4 regions of the Erwinia sp. 1181_3 genome follow, and region 3 is predicted to be linked to each of the others. Evidence: predicted binding sites of a transcription regulator. Region 3 holds the regulator's gene; each other region holds the start of a gene.
The links. The regulator Fur, encoded in region 3, represses iron uptake genes when iron is present. The targets are predictions, from matches to a motif close to ATAATAATGAGAACNACTATCAA.

Region 1 (4,257 bases), 600 kb from region 3:
ACGCGGTTCTCTGTGGAACCCCGCTTTAGTTCAAAGTGGCGACGAACGCCCTGCTCTACCCATTACCAGCGGTAATTAACAGAAGCAACAAACGTACGGCCTGCACCGTAGAAACATGCCCACTGACCCGCACAAGATGACACATAGTGCTCATCCGTCAGGTTCTGCGCATTGAACTGTAAGGTGGTCCCTTTCAGAGTCGGGACAGCCTGGCCCAGTTCATATTTCACCATCGCATCGTACAGGGTGTAATGCGGCACATAGTATTCGCCGATATCATCACCCGGAGCTTTACCCACATAACGAACGCCGGTACCCATAGTCAAACCATTCAGCACACCATCAAGGAAGCTGTAACTACCCCAGGCTGAAGCAGCATGACGCGGGATAGCATTTGGGCTGTGACCGACTTTATCCGGATCTGTTGAGCTCTTGGTCACCACATCGGTATAGGTATAAGCGGTAGTCAGCTTAATTTCCGGCGTTGGCTGCACATGAAGTTCTGTCTCAATACCCTGAGAGTTGACCTTACCAATCTGCTCGTAAGCACTGGTCAGACGGTTATAAGAGGTGACGTTCTTCTGGTTAATATCAAACCAGGAGACTGTCATCATCGCATTCACGCCCACTGGCTGGAATTTCACCCCGATTTCCGTCTGTTCACCGGTGGTCGGTTTCAGCGGATCGGCACCTGCCGCCGCCTGCTCCAGCACCGGTTCAAACGAGGTGCTGTAGCTGACATACGGTGAAATACCGTTATCGAATGCATACAGCAGTCCGGCACGCCCTGTGAACGCGCTGTCATTATAAGTGATATCTGAACCCCCGGCTGTGAGGTCCTTGTTGCTCACCTGCGACCAGTCATTACGACCTGACAGCAGCAGGTTCCAGTTATTCCACTCCAGCTGATCCTGGACATAAACACCGTACTGGTTCAGGGATTTCTTGGTATGGGTGGCCAGCTCCAACAAACTTTCATCAACCTCTACACGGCTCGGGTTGCTCCAGTCCATCGGGTAACTGCTGCCGTAGTCACGATACAGTTTGCTATCAATATGCGAGTAGCGGTAATCGAAACCGCCCAGGACGGTATGCTTCACTTCACCGGTATCGAATAGCCCTTTCAACTGATTGTCGACGTTGAATTCGTTAGTCATCGCCGTTTCATGCTGCGCCAGACGCGTCAGTGTACGGTTGCCGTCATCCACGTTGTAGACCAGATATTTGTAGTCTTCATTGCGGTGGCTGTAACGCAGGTTCTGGGTAAACGATACCGCTTCATTAAAGCTGTGCTCCAGGCTGTAACCGATAGAGGTCTGTTCACGCTTTGACTTAGTAAAGTCAGAGTCGCTGACGTTCAGGTCATAAGGAACATAGCCAGCAGCGGTAGAATAGAGCGTCCCTGCGCGTGGCAAGAAGTTACGCGAACCCGCTTTCGGGTCATTCTGGTAGCTGGTTAACAGCGTAAAGCTGGTGTCTTCATTTGGCAGCCAGGTGATCGCTGGCGCAATCGCCATACGCTGTTGTTTGCTGTTTTTCACAAACTCATTCTGGGTGCTGGCAATGCCGTTCAGGCGGTAGAACAAGGTGTTGTCATCGTTCAGCTTGCCGCCGAAGTCCACCGCTGCCTCACCATAGTGGCGATTACCGGTGCTGAGTTGCACTTCATGAATACTTTCTGCTGTCGGGCGCTTACTGGTCATCAGAACCAGCCCACCAGGGCTCACCTGGCCATAAAGTACCGATGCCGGGCCATGTACGATTTCAACACGCTCAAGCAACCATGGGTCGAGTTGCCCAGCCCCGCCATTCTCAGAAGAAAGACCGAAATGTAATCCATCCAGCAATTTCGGTGCATAACGGAAACCACGGCTGATCACTTCATCATTACGGTTCGAGTTTCCACGGTAGGTTGCTACCACGCCACTGGAGTAACTCAGTGCATCAGCCACTGAGCGAGCATCCTGATCGTCCATCTGATCGCGCGTCACCACAGAAATGGATTGCGGGGTTTTACGCAGCGGTGTGGCGGTCTTGGTGCCTGAAGCGCTCTCTTTCGCTACGATCCCTTTGGTCGGGGCGGTGACGCTTTCCTGGGTGTCTGCGGTGACCGTCAGCGTATTTTCGGCTTCGGTGGCTGCCTGCACGGCGGGCGCCATCAGCAGGGCTGAAGCCAGTAATAAACGCAGGGTGTGTTTGTCTGAACGAACTGCAATGCCTGGTGTTGCCTGTTTTTTAATCTTATTAAACATGTTCTGGTATCCCGTCTGAACAGATTTGCTGATAAAAAAAACCCGTTAAAACCCGCCAATTGATAAGGAGAACTGATTGGCCGCGGTGAAATGTGAGAATCACGTTTGCCACTACTTTCGTCGATTCTTCTGCCCTTCTTAAGAAAACCGATATTTACGTACAACTTACAGGCCCTTAAGAAAGTTGCGACGCATCTTATTGCAAATGCAAACTATTCTCAATACTATTTGTATTAGCGTCATTTACTGTAAGAGAGATTAAAGTCCCTCCTTTTAAGTAATTAAATGTAAATTAAGGAAAATTATCGTGACAACACGGCACACATTATGGCCGATGCGTCAGCCCGCAGGTCATGCGGCACAGCTGCTGGCCGCCGATAACGTGGGTGAAGAGAGCTGGTGGCAGCACATTGCGCAACATGGCACGCCACTGGTTGAAGCCTTTGCTGAAGGAACAGTCCGGATGAACTATTTCTGGCGTGACCCGGCAGGTGACGAAACCCGCTCTGCAATACATCAGGTTTATGTGGATATTAACTGCGTGACCGACCACCACAGCCCGCAGCCGCAAAGTTTGCAACGCCTGGCGGGAACCGATGTCTGGCACTGGTCAACGGAGATTGATGAGCACTGGCGTGGCAGTTACAGCCTGATCCCGGTAAACGCTGAGCAACTCCCCCCCGCTTTTAGCACCGATGACGACACACGCCGCAAACAACAGCGCGAATGGTGGATATCTCTGTTCCCGCTGGCGATTGCCGACCCGTTAAATCGCAGCTGTGCCCACCTCAACAGCCGCGGGCACGCGCTGTCGGCCGCGCATATGCCCGCGGCGCCGGACCAGTCTGCGTGGCACGCGCTGGACAGCGGACAGCCGATACACCCCGATAACCACCAGCTGCAACAGTTTACCTGGGACAGCGCCCTGCTGGGGAATCAGCGCCGTATCTGGCTCTATACCACGGGCAGTACAGCGACCCCAGAGCAGCGCCCGCTGGTGATTCTGCTGGATGGACAGAACTGGGCAGACGGACAACCGCTTTATTCCGCGCTGCATGCCGAAACCGACAGCGGCCATCTGCCCGCCGCCTGCTGGCTGTTGATTGATGTGATTAACGGTGACTGGCGCGAAAAAGAGCTGCCCTGCAATGCTGAATTCTGGCAGGCGGTGCAGCAGGAATTGCTGCCGCTGGCGCGCAGCCGTGTGGAATTCAGTGAAGAGGCCGACCGTACCGTGGTCGCCGGGCAAAGTTACGGCGGCCTGGCGGCGATGTATGCCGGGCTGCACTGGCCCGGGCGCTTTGGCCGCATCCTCAGCCAGTCTGGCTCCTTCTGGTGGCCAAACGTCCGCCTGGTCACCCACTTTTCCGAAGCCGGTGAGCAGGAGATGGGCTGGCTGACCGGGCAGGCGATCAAGGGTGTACTGCCGGCCAGCCGCTTAAAGATCTTCCAGGAAGCGGGCGATCGCGAAGCCGATATGGCCTGGGTTAACCAACAGATGCGTCAGGCGCTGCTCCCGGGCGGGCATGACATTAATTTCCGAATTTTCTCCGGCGGGCATGATGCCCTGTGCTGGCGCGGCGGGCTGCTGGACGGCTTACGCTGGCTACTCGCCGACTTTATTACACCTCCCTATTCTGGAAAGACAGGTAATTAACATGACCGAACAACAAAATCCCTTCGACGATGAAACCCTCGACTTCCTGGTGCTGCTCAATGCACGCCAGCAATACAGCCTGTGGCCAGCGTTTTCCGACGTTCCTGCTGGCTGGAAGGCCGTGAGCGGCCCGGATACCCGCGCCGAATGTATTCGTTACATCGAAGAAAACTGGCACGACATGCGCCCCGCCGTGCTGAAAACGGCAGGTTAGCCAGCCCGGGTCGACCGGAAAAAAGGTCGCCCCTACGGGATCAGTTTTTACCTCTTACGACAGGAATTGCCACCGTGTCAGAAGCTCAGATCATGCCTGAAATACAGGCCGAATTTACCGAATATCCGCTGGTT
Region 2 (4,257 bases), on a different contig from region 3:
GAAGCTGCAATTTTCTATTCAGGTTCCAACATTCAGCCGTCTGCACACATTCTATAGTGCATATTTTATGCCAGAGTCACCGGGTGAGGGGAAGTGATTTAATTTCACAGCAACATGAGCGATTTTCATGATCAGGGGGAGGGAGGAGCGGGATTGTGGCGAAAGTTCATCATACTCTCCAATCGCTCAGGGTTCACTCACATTTCACCTGTCACTTTGCCTGTTATGCGCCTTCCCCAGCCTGCCGTTCCTCGCGTACCCGCAATTTATCGTCCAGACTTACAGCAAAGGCATAGTCTGCGCAGGCATTGTGTTTTACACTGCGCGCTGAAAATTGAGTAGATTAACGATTAAGTAGGCGACAATGGCGATGAACGGCACGATCACAACCTGGTTTAAAGAAAAAGGCTTTGGATTTATCAAAGATGAAAACGGTGATAACCGTTATGTTCATGTGATTAAAATCGCCAATCCTGAGCTGATTAAGAAAGATGCGGCGGTGACTTTCGAGCCGACCACCAACAGCAAAGGCCTGTCCGCTTATGATGTGAAAGTGATCCCGGAAAGCTCCTACATCTATATCGCGGGCGAGCGCCTGAAGCTCACCTCGATCAAGTCTTTCCTGGTGTACAGCGAAGAAGTCCCGGCTGAGACGCGCATTGATAAAGAAAATACGGTGCTGTCTGTGGGCATACTGATGAACAGCATCAGGCCGAAATCAGCCACGCAGCCGGGTGAAATGCGCACGGTGAAAAAACTGGCGATCACCACCTTCCAGGGAACAACCCTGATCTTCTCGGAAGATGAGATCGACATCGACAGCACGGTGAAGTTGCTTAAGGTCTGACACCATCCGGACTGATCCCTGTGCCGAAATCCTGCGCCATTGAGCGGAAGGATTTCGGCATCGCTGACGGCCTTTGAGAACGTCCCCTTCACACATTTCCCCACTGCCTGTCATCCGGCGGCACGAAATCATTAACAACAAAAAGCCCGCTCAGGTTTCCCTGAGCGGGCTTCTTAAATTTGGCTCCTCTGACTGGACTCGAACCAGTGACATACGGATTAACAGTCCGCCGTTCTACCGACTGAACTACAGAGGAATTGTTGGAACGGGGCGCATGATATCCAGCAGGGCAGGGGATGTCAAAGGCTGTTTTCACGCTTTTGGTTCAACTGCTGAATAAAGCAGCATACTGAACAAGCCTATGTGATTTTTACCACAAAAATCGTGCCTTTGCGTATTGCGTTGCAGGATGCGGTGGGACTTGCAGCGGCGTTACATTCATTTTCGCCAGGGCGATCACGTTTGTTTCATTTTGACGTTGAATCACAGTGTTGCGAAATATAAATTTCATCAATATTGAATTTTTGTTCCATTTCCTGTTCCCTACATCTAAGGATTTATCATGAAAAAAGTCAGAATTGGCCTGATCGGTACCGGTTATATCGGACGCTGCCACGCGATTGCCTACTCTCAGGCGCCGACCGTGTTCAACCTGAAAGGGGAATTGGTTCGTGAGATGCTGGCGGAAGTGAACCCGGAACTGGCCAGCGCGCAGGCGGCCACACTCGGCTTCAATCGTTCAACCGGAGACTGGCGTGAACTGGTTGCGGATGAAAATATCGACGTTGTTGATATCTGTGCCCCTAACTTCCTGCATAAAGAGATGGCGCTGGAAGCCATTCGCCACGGCAAACACGTCTACTCCGAAAAACCCCTGGCGCTGGATGTCGCCGATGCTGAAGAGATGGTGCGTGCAGCCGAAAAAGCCGGGGTGAAAACGCTGGTGGGTTTCAACTATATGAAAAACCCGACCAGCCAGCTGGCGAAAGAGATTATTGCCCGTGGCGAAATCGGCGAGGTGGTGCACTTCTACGGCACGCACAATGAAGATTACCTGGCGAATCCGAACACCCCGCTGGACTGGCACTGTCAGAAAGCGCTGGCGGGCCTCGGCGCTCTGGGCGACCTGGCCGCGCATATTGTCAACATGGCGCACTATCTGGTGGGCAACATTGATGAGGTTAGCGGCGATATGATGACGGTCATCAAGCAGCGCCCGGACCCGAAAAATCTGTCCCAGCTGCGCGATGTGGAAAACGAAGATCAGGCTAGCGCACTGCTGCGTTTTGCTAACGGCGCGCACGGTGTGATTGAAACCTCACGTATCGCCTGCGGCAGCAAAATGGGCCTGACCTACGTGGTGACCGGCACCAAAGGCAGCATCCGTTACACCCAGGAGCGCATGGCGGAGCTGGAGCTGTATATCCATGATGACCCGGCCGGTCGCCAGGGCTTTAAAACCATTCTGACTGGCCCGGCGCACCCGGATTATGCGGCGTTCTGTATTTCTGCCGGGCACGGTATTGGCTTTAACGATCAGAAAACGGTGGAAGTGCGCGATTTGATTAACGGGATTGCCGCCGATGACCGTATGTGGCCAGACTTTGCTGAAGGCTTGCAGGTATCGAAAGTGCTGGAGGCGATCGCCCTCTCTGCCGCCGAAGGGCGTTGGATGAAAGTGTAAATTTTTACTCAGGCCGGGCTTGCCCGGCCTTTTTAGCGTAAGCCAGTTTTTCCCGCCTCTTCTCCATTGTCATAAGCGATTTAAATTCCCCGCCATTAAATGTATGATAATAAGACTCATTTTCAATGAAGTGGCTAAGATGAAAAAACTGTTCTCCTTCCCGGTGCTGTGTGCACTGCTGGTGGCTGCCGCACTGATCTTTGTTGTATCCGTCCGCAGCTGCTCAACTCAGTATTCAGAGGCGCAACCCGCCTCACCACCGGCTGCGGCCGCAGCTGTTGCGCCAACAGGCGCACAGCAGGGCTGGCCGCGTACGCTGCAAACCCCTAAAGGGCCACTGACCCTGACTAAGGCCCCGGAACGTATTGTCTCCACCAGCGTCACCATTACCGGAACGCTGCTGGCAATCAATGCGCCGCTGGTCGGTTCCGGCGGCACCAGTCGTAACAGCACGGTGTCGGATGACCAGGGTTTTTTTAAACAATGGAGTGCAGTGGCGAAGCAGGCCAGGCTGAAACCCCTCTACATTTCTGAACCGAACGCCGAGGCGATTGCCGCTGCGGCGCCGGACCTGATTGTGATTGCCGCCACGGGCGGTGACTCAGCGTTAAAGCTCTACGATCAGCTGTCGGCTATCGCCCCGACGCTGGTGATCGACTACGGTGATAAAAGCTGGCAACAGCTTGCTGTACAGTTAGGGGAGATCACCGGGCATGAGAAAGACGCCAGCACTGTGATTGACCGTTTTGAGCAACGGGTTCAGGCGGTGAAGCAGGCGATCACGCTGCCACCCCAGCCGGTTTCCGCGCTGGTTTATTATGAAGATGGCCGCGGTGTGAATTTGTGGACCCTGGCATCAGCACAGGGCAAGCTGCTGTCTGAACTGGGCTTTACGCTGGCGATGCCACCCGCGGACGTGCAGGGCGGCACCAGCATGGGTAAGCGTAACGATATTATTCAGCTGTCAGGTGAGAATATGGCGGCCGGTCTCACTGGGAAGAGTATGTTGCTGTTCTCAGCAGACGACGAGACGGTGGGGCGCGTAAGGGCCAATCCCTTCCTTGAGCATCTGGAGCCGGTAACGGCTGAGCGGGTCTATGCAATGGGCCCGGATACGTTCCGTCTGGATTATTACAGTGCCAGCAATATGCTGGACAGTATTGAGCGGCATTTTAAGTCCCACTAAGGTGGGATGTCCTCACCCAAATAAACCGCAGAGATCGCCATATTGTGGCAGTTTTAAAACTAACAGCGAGCAACGGTGCTGCGGGGATGGGGCCAGTTTGAGGTAAGCCGGACGTCACGCGACAGGACGTCGTGTGCCGAGGCCCGCAGGGATGCGGCAGTTGCCGATCCGGCGTGCTCAAACTGGCCTCAGACCTGAAGCCGAATGATCAGCCACTCATTTTTGTGGGGATTCATCAGGGGCCTGGTCAGCCGTCGTTGTTTTCACTCTCCCGGCTATAATCCTCTGTTATCACTGAATAATCCCGCGGCGCGAAGGGATGCGGTACACCTTTTATCATCATGAACTCAGAAACAATAATGCGGCGCATCATCCTTCTCTCGGTGGGTGAACGTAATGAGATCTCCACGTTTAACTCACCGGACTCCGGAAATTGATAGTAAGTGTCTGGGATGCATAGCTGATTATTAGCAATTTTTAAAGCAGGGAAATCCCTGTTGAAACCCGACCTCGGCGGTGCATCTCTGTCTCTGATAGAAA
Region 3 (4,257 bases):
ACAGAGTCCCGAACAGGTGATGCTATTGAATGCGGCTTATCTGCTGATGGGGATTGGCGGTGGAATCAGTGCCAATACGGCACAAACCAGTGCTCTGACTGATTTTCACGATGAGCAGATGACGCGGGCCAGTGTGATATGGAATATTAATCGTCAGCTTTCATTCAGCCTCGGCGCCGCATTGTTTACACTGCTGTTTACGTTGATGAGCCGCCACTATTCTGCTGCTCAGTCTTATCATCAGGTCTTTGTTGTTGCCGCAGTTACCGGCCTGTTCCCCTTGTGGATGATTTATCGCCACGCCCGTCATAAGGATGTTGTATGTCAGCGTTAACCGAAAAAGCCTGTGAAAGTATCATTGTACTGCATCAGCTTATTGAGAAAGTGTTTCACGGAGATGGGAGCTTTGTCCCTGAGCTGTTGCGACATTTTGAACCCGATTTTATCATGGTCGCGCCCAGCGGAAAAAGTCTGTCGATGGAGGAGGTGACTGCGCTGTTCACTCGTCTGGTCGGCGAACGGCAGGGTGTTGCTATCACGATTGAACACTGCAAAGTGATCTCTCAGTTTGGCCAGGAAGTAGCGATCCAGTATCACGAGCTACAACAGCAGGGTGATAATCATACCCACCGTATTTCACTGGCGGTGATTGATTGTGGTTGTACGCCACCTCGCTGGCGCTATTTGCAGGAAACAATGGTGGTCAGTTAATTACTGTACTAGTTCGTGAGTGTGATTCTGTGTAGACTATGCGGCATTCTTGCCGTTTAGCCAGTGGATTATCCCGGTTTATGGCATGTTATTTATTGCATTCGCTAAGGGATTTCATGGCTACACCTGCTTCTGCTGTTCGTCTGCCGTCAACACTCTGGGGGGCGTTGATTATCAGTGGCACCATTATTGGTGCCGGGATGTTCTCGCTGCCGGTAGTGATGTCCGGTGCCTGGTTTGCCTGGTCCTCCGCGCTGCTGATCGTGACCTGGTTCTGTATGCTGCTGTCCGGATTACTGTATCTGGAAGCCAGCCTGCATTATCCCATCGGGGCGAGTTTTGATACGGTCACACGCGATTTACTTGGGCGTGGCTGGAACCTGATCAACGGTTTGTCCGTGGTCTTTGTGCTGGGGATCCTCACCTATGCGTACATTTCTGCCAGTGGCGCGATTATTCAGCACAGCCTTAATCAATTAAATGTCGGAATATCGGCACGTATGGCTGGGCTGCTCTTTACGCTACTGGTGGCGCTGTTTATCTGGCTGGGAACAGCGGTTGTCAGCCGGATGACGCTGATTTTTCTCGGCGCGAAGATCCTCACCTTTTTGATGATTTTTGGCGGCCTGCTGTGGCATGTTCAGCCGGCTATTCTGCTCGACAGCCAGGGAGCCGATCGCGATTATCTGCGATATCTCTGGATAGTGGTGCCGTTTTGTCTGGCCTCCTTCGGCTACCATGGCAACATTGCCGGGTTGACGACTTACTACCATAAGAATGCAGGCCGCGTGAGCCGTTGCCTGATTTACGGCACGCTGCTGGCTCTGATGATTTACTTTATCTGGATCATCGGCACGATGGGCAATATTCCCCGCAGCGAATTTAAAGCGATTGCCGCGCAAGGCGGTAATATTGACGTACTGGTGGGGGCGTTATCCGGCGTACTGCACAATCGCTCTCTGAATCTGTTACTGGATATCTTCTCTAACTTCGCCGTTGCCTGTTCATTCCTCGGTGTCAGTCTTGGCTTTTTTGATTACCTTGCCGATCTCTTTAAACTGGATAACTCCGCGTCCGGAAGATTAAAAACCACGCTGCTGACGTTTATTCTGCCGCTAACGGCCGCGATGATCTGGCCCAACGGTTTTCTGCTGGCAATCGGTTATGCCGGGCTGGCCGCGACGTTGTGGGCTGTTGTCACGCCAGCGCTACTAGCCTGGCAGTCACGTCGACGTTTTGCCACTGCCACGTGGCGAGTCAGAGGGGGGATGGCACCGATTGTGCTGGTTCTGCTGTTTGGTGCACTGAATGCCGTGGTCTCGTTGCTTTCATATGGTGGCTGGCTGCCGCTCTATACGCGATAACCTTTTGAGACAGATTGGCAGCGTTTTAGCCGGGAGGAATCGCTATAACGCAGGCATAAAAAAACCGGTGGCAAGCCACCGGTTTTTACACTGAACAGTGCAGATTATTTGTCGTGCAGAGTCTCGTCTTCACGACAGTCACCCAGAGAACAATGGCCATAAAGATACAGGCTATGGTTGCTCAGTTTGATACCGTGACGCGTGGCGATTTCACGCTGACGTTCCTCAATGTATTCGTCTCTGAACTCAATAACTTTACCGCAGTCCAGGCAGATCAGGTGATCGTGATGGTGCTGCTGAGTCAGTTCGAAAACGGATTTACCGCCTTCAAAGTTATGGCGGGTAACGATCCCCGCATCATCAAATTGGTTCAGCACGCGGTAAACGGTGGCCAGACCAATTTCTTCGCCCATATCAATCAGGCGTTTGTACAAGTCTTCCGCACTGACATGATGGCCCTCTGGTTCCTGAAGCACTTCCAGAATTTTCAGTCGGGGAAGCGTGACTTTCAGGCCGGCCTTCTTTAATGCGGTGTTATTGTCAGTCATGCGGATATTGTCCTGTTACTTTGCTAGTCACTTAGTGGCTGAAAAGCCCTGAACATCGGTCGACGCTAAAAGATGAGTGCGTCTCAGTATAGAACTGATACTCCGAAATGAAAACCATAAGGGGTGCCTGAAACCGCAATGGATGTAAGGATAAGTGTCATTACATCCAGGGTAGCACGCGCCCGAATTAGGCTGGGTTAACATTTCAATCTGCATCATCTTCACCGCTCTTTGGGCGACTCACATCCTCAAAGAGTGGGGCAGGTGCTGAGTAAGCGGGTAACCGATGGGGTTATTGTACAGTTTTGCAGATGAAAGTTACAAACATGTATCTATTACTTCTATAGGAAAAACCACTTACTTGATGTGAGATAGCTCCCACATCAAGCGGCTATGGTTATGCTTCGATGATATCTTTTAGCTGAAGTTCATCAAAAATTTGTTTTACCCACTTTTCAACGCGTTCGTTGGTGAGCTCTGGCTGGCGATCTTCATCAATGGCCAGGCCAAGGAAATGGTTATCATCTGCCATGCCTTTCGAGGCCTCGAAATGGTAGCCTTCGCTCGGCCAGTGGCCGACAATCACTGCGCCGTTCGGCTCAATGATGTCGCGGATGGTGCCCATTGCATCGCAGAAATACTCGGAATAGTCTTCCTGATCGCCGCAACCAAACAGCGCAACCAGTTTACCGTTGAAGTCGATTTCTTCCAGCGTTGGGAAGAAGTCATCCCAGTCGCACTGGGCTTCACCGTAGTACCAGGTTGGGATGCCAAGCAGCAGAATATCAAAGGCTTCAAGGTCTTCTTTGCTGCTTTTAGCAATATCACGAACTTCTGCAACATCTTTCCCCAGTTGCTTCTGGATCATTTTTGCAATGTTTTCGGTATTGCCTGTATCGCTACCAAAGAAAATGCCGACGAGTGCCATGAGTTTAATAACCTCTTGAATCTTAATGATATGGTGACTGCTGATTTTTTCGCAGATATCGCTAATGATAACAGACCGTCGTGAGCGGATAAATGAGTAATGCTGCCGGTTTTGTCGCTGAGTGCTAAGGCCCTGATACCATCAGGACGGATGACGTTGCAACTGTTCCAGCAGCATTTCTTCGATCAGTTCACTGCGGCTGATATTGCGCTCGAAAGCTAGCTGATTCAGGACATCAACCGCGTCGCTGTTCATTTTCAGTTCGACACGCTTCAGGCCGCGCACTTTATCGCGCTTGAGCTGATTGCGTTTGTTGATACGCAACTGCTCATCACGCGTCAGCGGATTAGTCTTGGGTCGTCCCGGACGTCGTTCATCTGCAAACAGATCGATCGTTGTGCGGTCCGTGTTCTCTTTTGCCATAGGAATCGTAATACTGAAAGGCTGGATTGCTGATGAATAGGGCCGTTATGCCGTCTGATAATCAGCAGCGGCAAAATTTTAGCGCGCCATCATACCCCAGCGAAAATGGTTTTCACAGCGCTAAAAAACGTCGGATTGCACGTAATACCGCATCGGGTTTCTCAGCATGTACCCAATGCCCTGCGCCGGTGATGACATGGGCACGCGCCTGCGGGAACTGGGTTAACAGTGCATCGCGATATGCATCGGCCAAATAGGGAGAACGCTCCCCACGAATGAACAG
Region 4 (4,257 bases), on a different contig from region 3:
AGCTGGTTAAAGCGGGTAAGCGTATTGGCTATCATCATTGTTATTCCCGTGTGAGGTTATCATCAGATAATACTCATTCTCATCTTTTGGCATACGGCTACTGACGGTAGCCTTGTCCAAAGTCAAAAAATGCGGGGAATAGTGGGAAGGTTTCAGGAAAGGCGTGGATGGGTCCAAGGGACTGACCGAAACAAAAGGTCAGCCCCCACAGGAACCGTGTTGCTCTGTGTTGTTGAAACCGGCTATCAGAAGCCCATCGTTACGCCCGCATAGTACGCGCGACCCGGTTCGTTATAAGTAGAAGCGCCGTCATTTTCGCGGTAAATCTGCTTATCAAACAGGTTGCTGACGCCGCCTTTCACACTCAGGTTTTTGGTGAACTTGTAGTTGAGATTCAGCCCGACAATGGAATATGCACCAATCTCGGTCGTGGACATAGGGGTTGTCCCTTCCAGACGGCTTTCCACAAATTCACGCGGCTTCTGGCGTCCGTACAGCGTCCAGTTCAGCTCGGTGGAGAACTTATCGGTAATCTGATAATCCAGCATCGAGTTGATGGTGTACTTAGGGATGATCGACAGCGGGTTGCCGGTTTTTTTGTCTTTCGACTCCAGCATATAGGTGGCATTAGTCCGCCAGTCGAGCACATCACGCACCACCGGGATCGTCAGGCTGGCTTCCAGCCCTTCCACCAGCGCTTTGCCACCATTTTCCCATTGCAGGATATTCCTGTCATCGGAGGCAGTGCCAATCAGCTCGGTGCCGGAGACAATTTTATTTTTGTAGTCATTGCGGAACCAGGTCACACCCGCGGTATAGCCATCGGCAGCAAACTCCAGCCCCAGCTCTTTATTGACGCTGACTTCGGCGTCCAGATTGGTGTTACCCAACAGGTAGCAGCCGACACCATTGTTAATGCCTGAAGGACAGCCGTTACCCCGGGTGGCCAGCAGGTAGCCTTCGCTTGACTGGTAGAGGTTCGGGGCTTTAAACACCCGCGCAATACCGGCTTTCAGTTTGAACCCTTCACCCAGGTCCTGAGAGAAGTTAAAACTCGGGCTGAAGTTACTGCCGAATTCACTGTGGTGATCAAAACGCAGGCCCGGGATCAGGAAGGTGCCTTCCCATGGCTGGATGTTGTCTTCGACGTAGAGTGCGGCCGTGGTTGCGCTGTTCTTGCTGCTGCGATCGGCGGGATCGCCCGACATATCACCAATGATCACGCCACTGGCATCGGTGGCTGACATGGAGGCGCTATCGTCCAGCTTTTCGTGATTCCACTCAGCGCCGAGGGTCACGGTCTGCTCAATCCAGCGGTCCATCGGCATATTGGCTTCCGCGCTGGCACGGTAATTTTCCAGTCGGCTGGTGCTGTACTCGTCGCTGTTAATCATCCCTTCCACGCGTCCGGTAGAACCTTCTTTCAGGCGCGTGTTATTGGTTTTTTCATAGTTGAAGGCGAGCTTAGAATCGCCCCATTCCCAGAAGCCGTTATGGGTCAGGCCGTAAGACTGACGGTACAGGCGATTCGTCTCGGAACCGTACAGCGAGTCGACCAGGCCACCGGGGCTGATGTTGCCATTGCTGTACTGGGTATCTCCGGCGTAGATATTGCCCTGGCGGCTGTAGCCATAGCTGAAGTCGAGGATCTGCGAGGGGGTCATTTTCCAGGAAACCAGCGCATTAATATCTTTGTTACGCACCCCTTCACGGCCCGCGGCATACGCGCCGTTTTGCGCCTGGTTGATATCGGCGGCATCGGCGTCGGTTTTGTTGAGGTTACCGTAGAGGCGCATGGTCAACGCGTCACCCGCCAGCGGGCCGCTCAGGCTAAAGTTGGCACGTTTGGTGTCACCTTCTTTGCTGTTTTCCGGCTGGTTGGTAAACAGCGACAGGGAACCGTGCCAGTCTTTGGTCGGGCGCTTGGTGTGAATATTGATCACGCCACCGGCGGCACCGGATCCGTAGCGGGCGGCGGCCGGGCCACGCAGCACTTCAATACGCTCGACCATTTCAGCTGGTACCCAGTTGCTGTCGCCACGGGTATCACGTTCGCCTTTCCAGCTGTAACGCACGGAGTTACGCGAGCTGACCGGCACGCCGTCAATCAGGATCAGGGTGTTTTCCGGGCCCATACCGCGAATATCAATCTGACGGTTATTCCCCCGACTGCCGTTAGCACTGTTTCCGGTCAGGTTGACGCCGGGCATTTTGCGGATGATGTCGGACAAATCGTTCACTGGCGGGTTCTTCGCGATATCCTCTGCCGTGATGATAGAAACGCCAGGCTGTTGTTTTAACTCCTGTTCTGCTGTTTTTTGTACCAGCAGCACATCTTCCACGTCACTGGCGGGGGCGGTATCGTCATCGGCACTGGCCGTCCCGGCCAGCGTGGCGGTCAGTAGCAGTGCCAGAGGGTGTAATCGAAAGCGTCCATTCCTGTTCATCGCATCATCTCAAAGTGTTCGGTGTTGTAAGAGAATGTGCATGATAACGATAATTGTTATCATTTCTATGGTGGGAAATACGAATCCTTAAAATCTCCACAATTGGCCAGTTTTGTCAGTAAAAGTCAGTGGTTATATTTAATTCGCTATAAATCAATTGATTGCATCCTTCACATTTGGCTCGCAATCTTCTTATTTGATACGGATTGTGAGGTTTGTCTGTTTTGTGAACAGCGGATGCCATGTTCTGTCTACCCATCCTGCCAGGCAGTCGTTATTATCCCGCAACAAAATCGAACGCGAATCGTTCTCATTTTTGCTACTTATCTGATTCTCAGGAGAGAAAATGCGCTTCCCTCAGGCCTTCGTTTTATCGCTGTTTTCCGCCATGCTCGCCTGTGCGCCTGCGGCTTTTGCAGCAGATGCTCCCGCACTGACGGTCGTGCACGCGCAGGGTTCCACCGCTGTGCCGAAACATCCGCAACGTGTGGTGATCCTCAGCCCGGCAACGCTGGATATTGCTGATGCCCTGGGGATTAACCCGATGGGGGTGCCACAAACCAGCGCGCACTATCCGCAGCATCTGGCGAAGTACAATGGCAAGGCGTATCTGAATGCCGGCACGCTGTTTGAACCCAACTTTGAAGCCCTGAGCAATGCCAAACCCGATCTGATTCTGGCCGGTGCCCGCGCTCATGATGCCTATGGCAAGCTGAGTGAAATTGCCCCGACCCTCTCACTGGATCTCGACCCGAAACACTTCGTGCAAAGCCTGACCGAACGTACCGAACAACTGGGAGCGATCTTCGGTAAAGAAGAGAAGGCACAACAGGTGATTGCGGCGTTTAATGCCCAGATTGCTGACGTGCGTAAAGAGTCCGCCACCGCCGGTAGCGCGATGATGCTGATGATTAACGGCGGCAAGATCAGCGCGCACTCACCGGGTTCACGTTTTGGTTTTATCTACGATGTGCTGGGATTTAAACCGGCCACGGCTTTCCCGGAAACCGGCAAACACGGTAATGCGGTGTCGCCTGAGTTCATCATGGAAGCGAATCCTGACTGGCTGTTTGTGCTGGATCGCGACAGCGCCATTGGCCGCAAAGAGGGCGTATCCGCACAGCAGGTGCTGGATAACCCGCTGGTGCGTAAAACCAATGCCTGGAAAAAACAGCAGGTGGTCTATCTCGATTCCGGTTCGCTTTATATTGCAGGCGGCATTCAGAGCTACAGCAATCTGATGACTCAGGTGAAGCAGGTGCTGGATAAAACGAAAACCCAGCCGTAAATGAAATCCGTAGCCTTTATTGCAGGCCTGGCATTACTGCTGGGCCTGATTGTTTGCAGCCTGTTTGTCGGCGTCAGCCGTGTCACTCTGCTCAGTCTGTGGTCAGATCCTGAAATGCGGGAGATCCTGCTGATCAGCCGTTTTCCCCGTACCGCCGCGTTACTGCTGGCGGGGAGCGCGATGAGCGTGGCAGGGCTGATGATGCAGATGCTGACGCAAAACCGCTTTGTTGAGCCTTCGGTGGTCGGCACCACGCAGTCTGCCAGTCTGGGACTGCTGCTGGTGATGATCATCAGCCCTGCCGCGCCGATCATGCTGAAAATGGGCGTTGCCACACTGTTTGCCCTCGCAGGCACCGCGTTGTTTATGCTGATGATCCAGCGTATCCGTATGAAATCCTCCCTGATGGTTCCACTGGCCGGCATTATGCTGGGCGCGGTTTTCAGTTCAGTCACCACCTTCCTTGCGATGAAGTTTGATCTGCTCCAGTCGCTGGGCGGTTGGGAATCAGGCGACTTTTCC

Region 1: fes (enterochelin esterase) is a predicted target of Fur. The motif match lies at 2,458-2,480, and genes of this name have one in related genera.
Region 2: fepB (Fe2+-enterobactin ABC transporter substrate-binding protein) is a predicted target of Fur. The motif match lies at 2,635-2,657, and genes of this name have one in related genera.
Region 4: FY046_RS10290 (TonB-dependent siderophore receptor) is a predicted target of Fur. The motif match lies at 2,494-2,516, and genes of this name have one in related genera.

Annotation. Positions count from the first base shown of each region.
Region 1 is NZ_VTDE01000002.1:153,137-157,393, forward strand. Features, by position in the region: gene FY046_RS05075 (TonB-dependent siderophore receptor) at 63-2,252, opposite strand; gene fes (enterochelin esterase) at 2,587-3,909, shown strand; gene FY046_RS05085 (MbtH family protein) at 3,911-4,123, shown strand; gene FY046_RS05090 (amino acid adenylation domain-containing protein) at 4,216-4,257, shown strand, end outside.
Region 2 is NZ_VTDE01000001.1:511,990-516,246, reverse strand. Features, by position in the region: gene FY046_RS02370 (cold-shock protein) at 365-847, shown strand; tRNA gene FY046_RS02365 (tRNA-Asn) at 1,028-1,103, opposite strand; gene FY046_RS02360 (Gfo/Idh/MocA family protein) at 1,410-2,531, shown strand; gene fepB (Fe2+-enterobactin ABC transporter substrate-binding protein) at 2,671-3,717, shown strand; gene FY046_RS02350 (putative T6SS immunity periplasmic lipoprotein) at 3,965-4,257, opposite strand, start outside.
Region 3 is NZ_VTDE01000002.1:749,196-753,452, reverse strand. Features, by position in the region: gene FY046_RS07920 (MFS transporter) at 1-334, shown strand, start outside; gene FY046_RS07915 (hypothetical protein) at 322-711, shown strand; gene mtr (tryptophan permease) at 828-2,075, shown strand; gene fur (ferric iron uptake transcriptional regulator) at 2,180-2,623, opposite strand; gene fldA (flavodoxin FldA) at 3,021-3,551, opposite strand; gene ybfE (LexA regulated protein) at 3,693-3,974, opposite strand; gene ybfF (esterase) at 4,087-4,257, opposite strand, start outside.
Region 4 is NZ_VTDE01000003.1:399,339-403,595, reverse strand. Features, by position in the region: gene FY046_RS10295 (DoxX family protein) at 1-35, opposite strand, end outside; gene FY046_RS10290 (TonB-dependent siderophore receptor) at 246-2,447, opposite strand; gene FY046_RS10285 (siderophore ABC transporter substrate-binding protein) at 2,794-3,735, shown strand; gene FY046_RS10280 (ABC transporter permease) at 3,736-4,257, shown strand, end outside.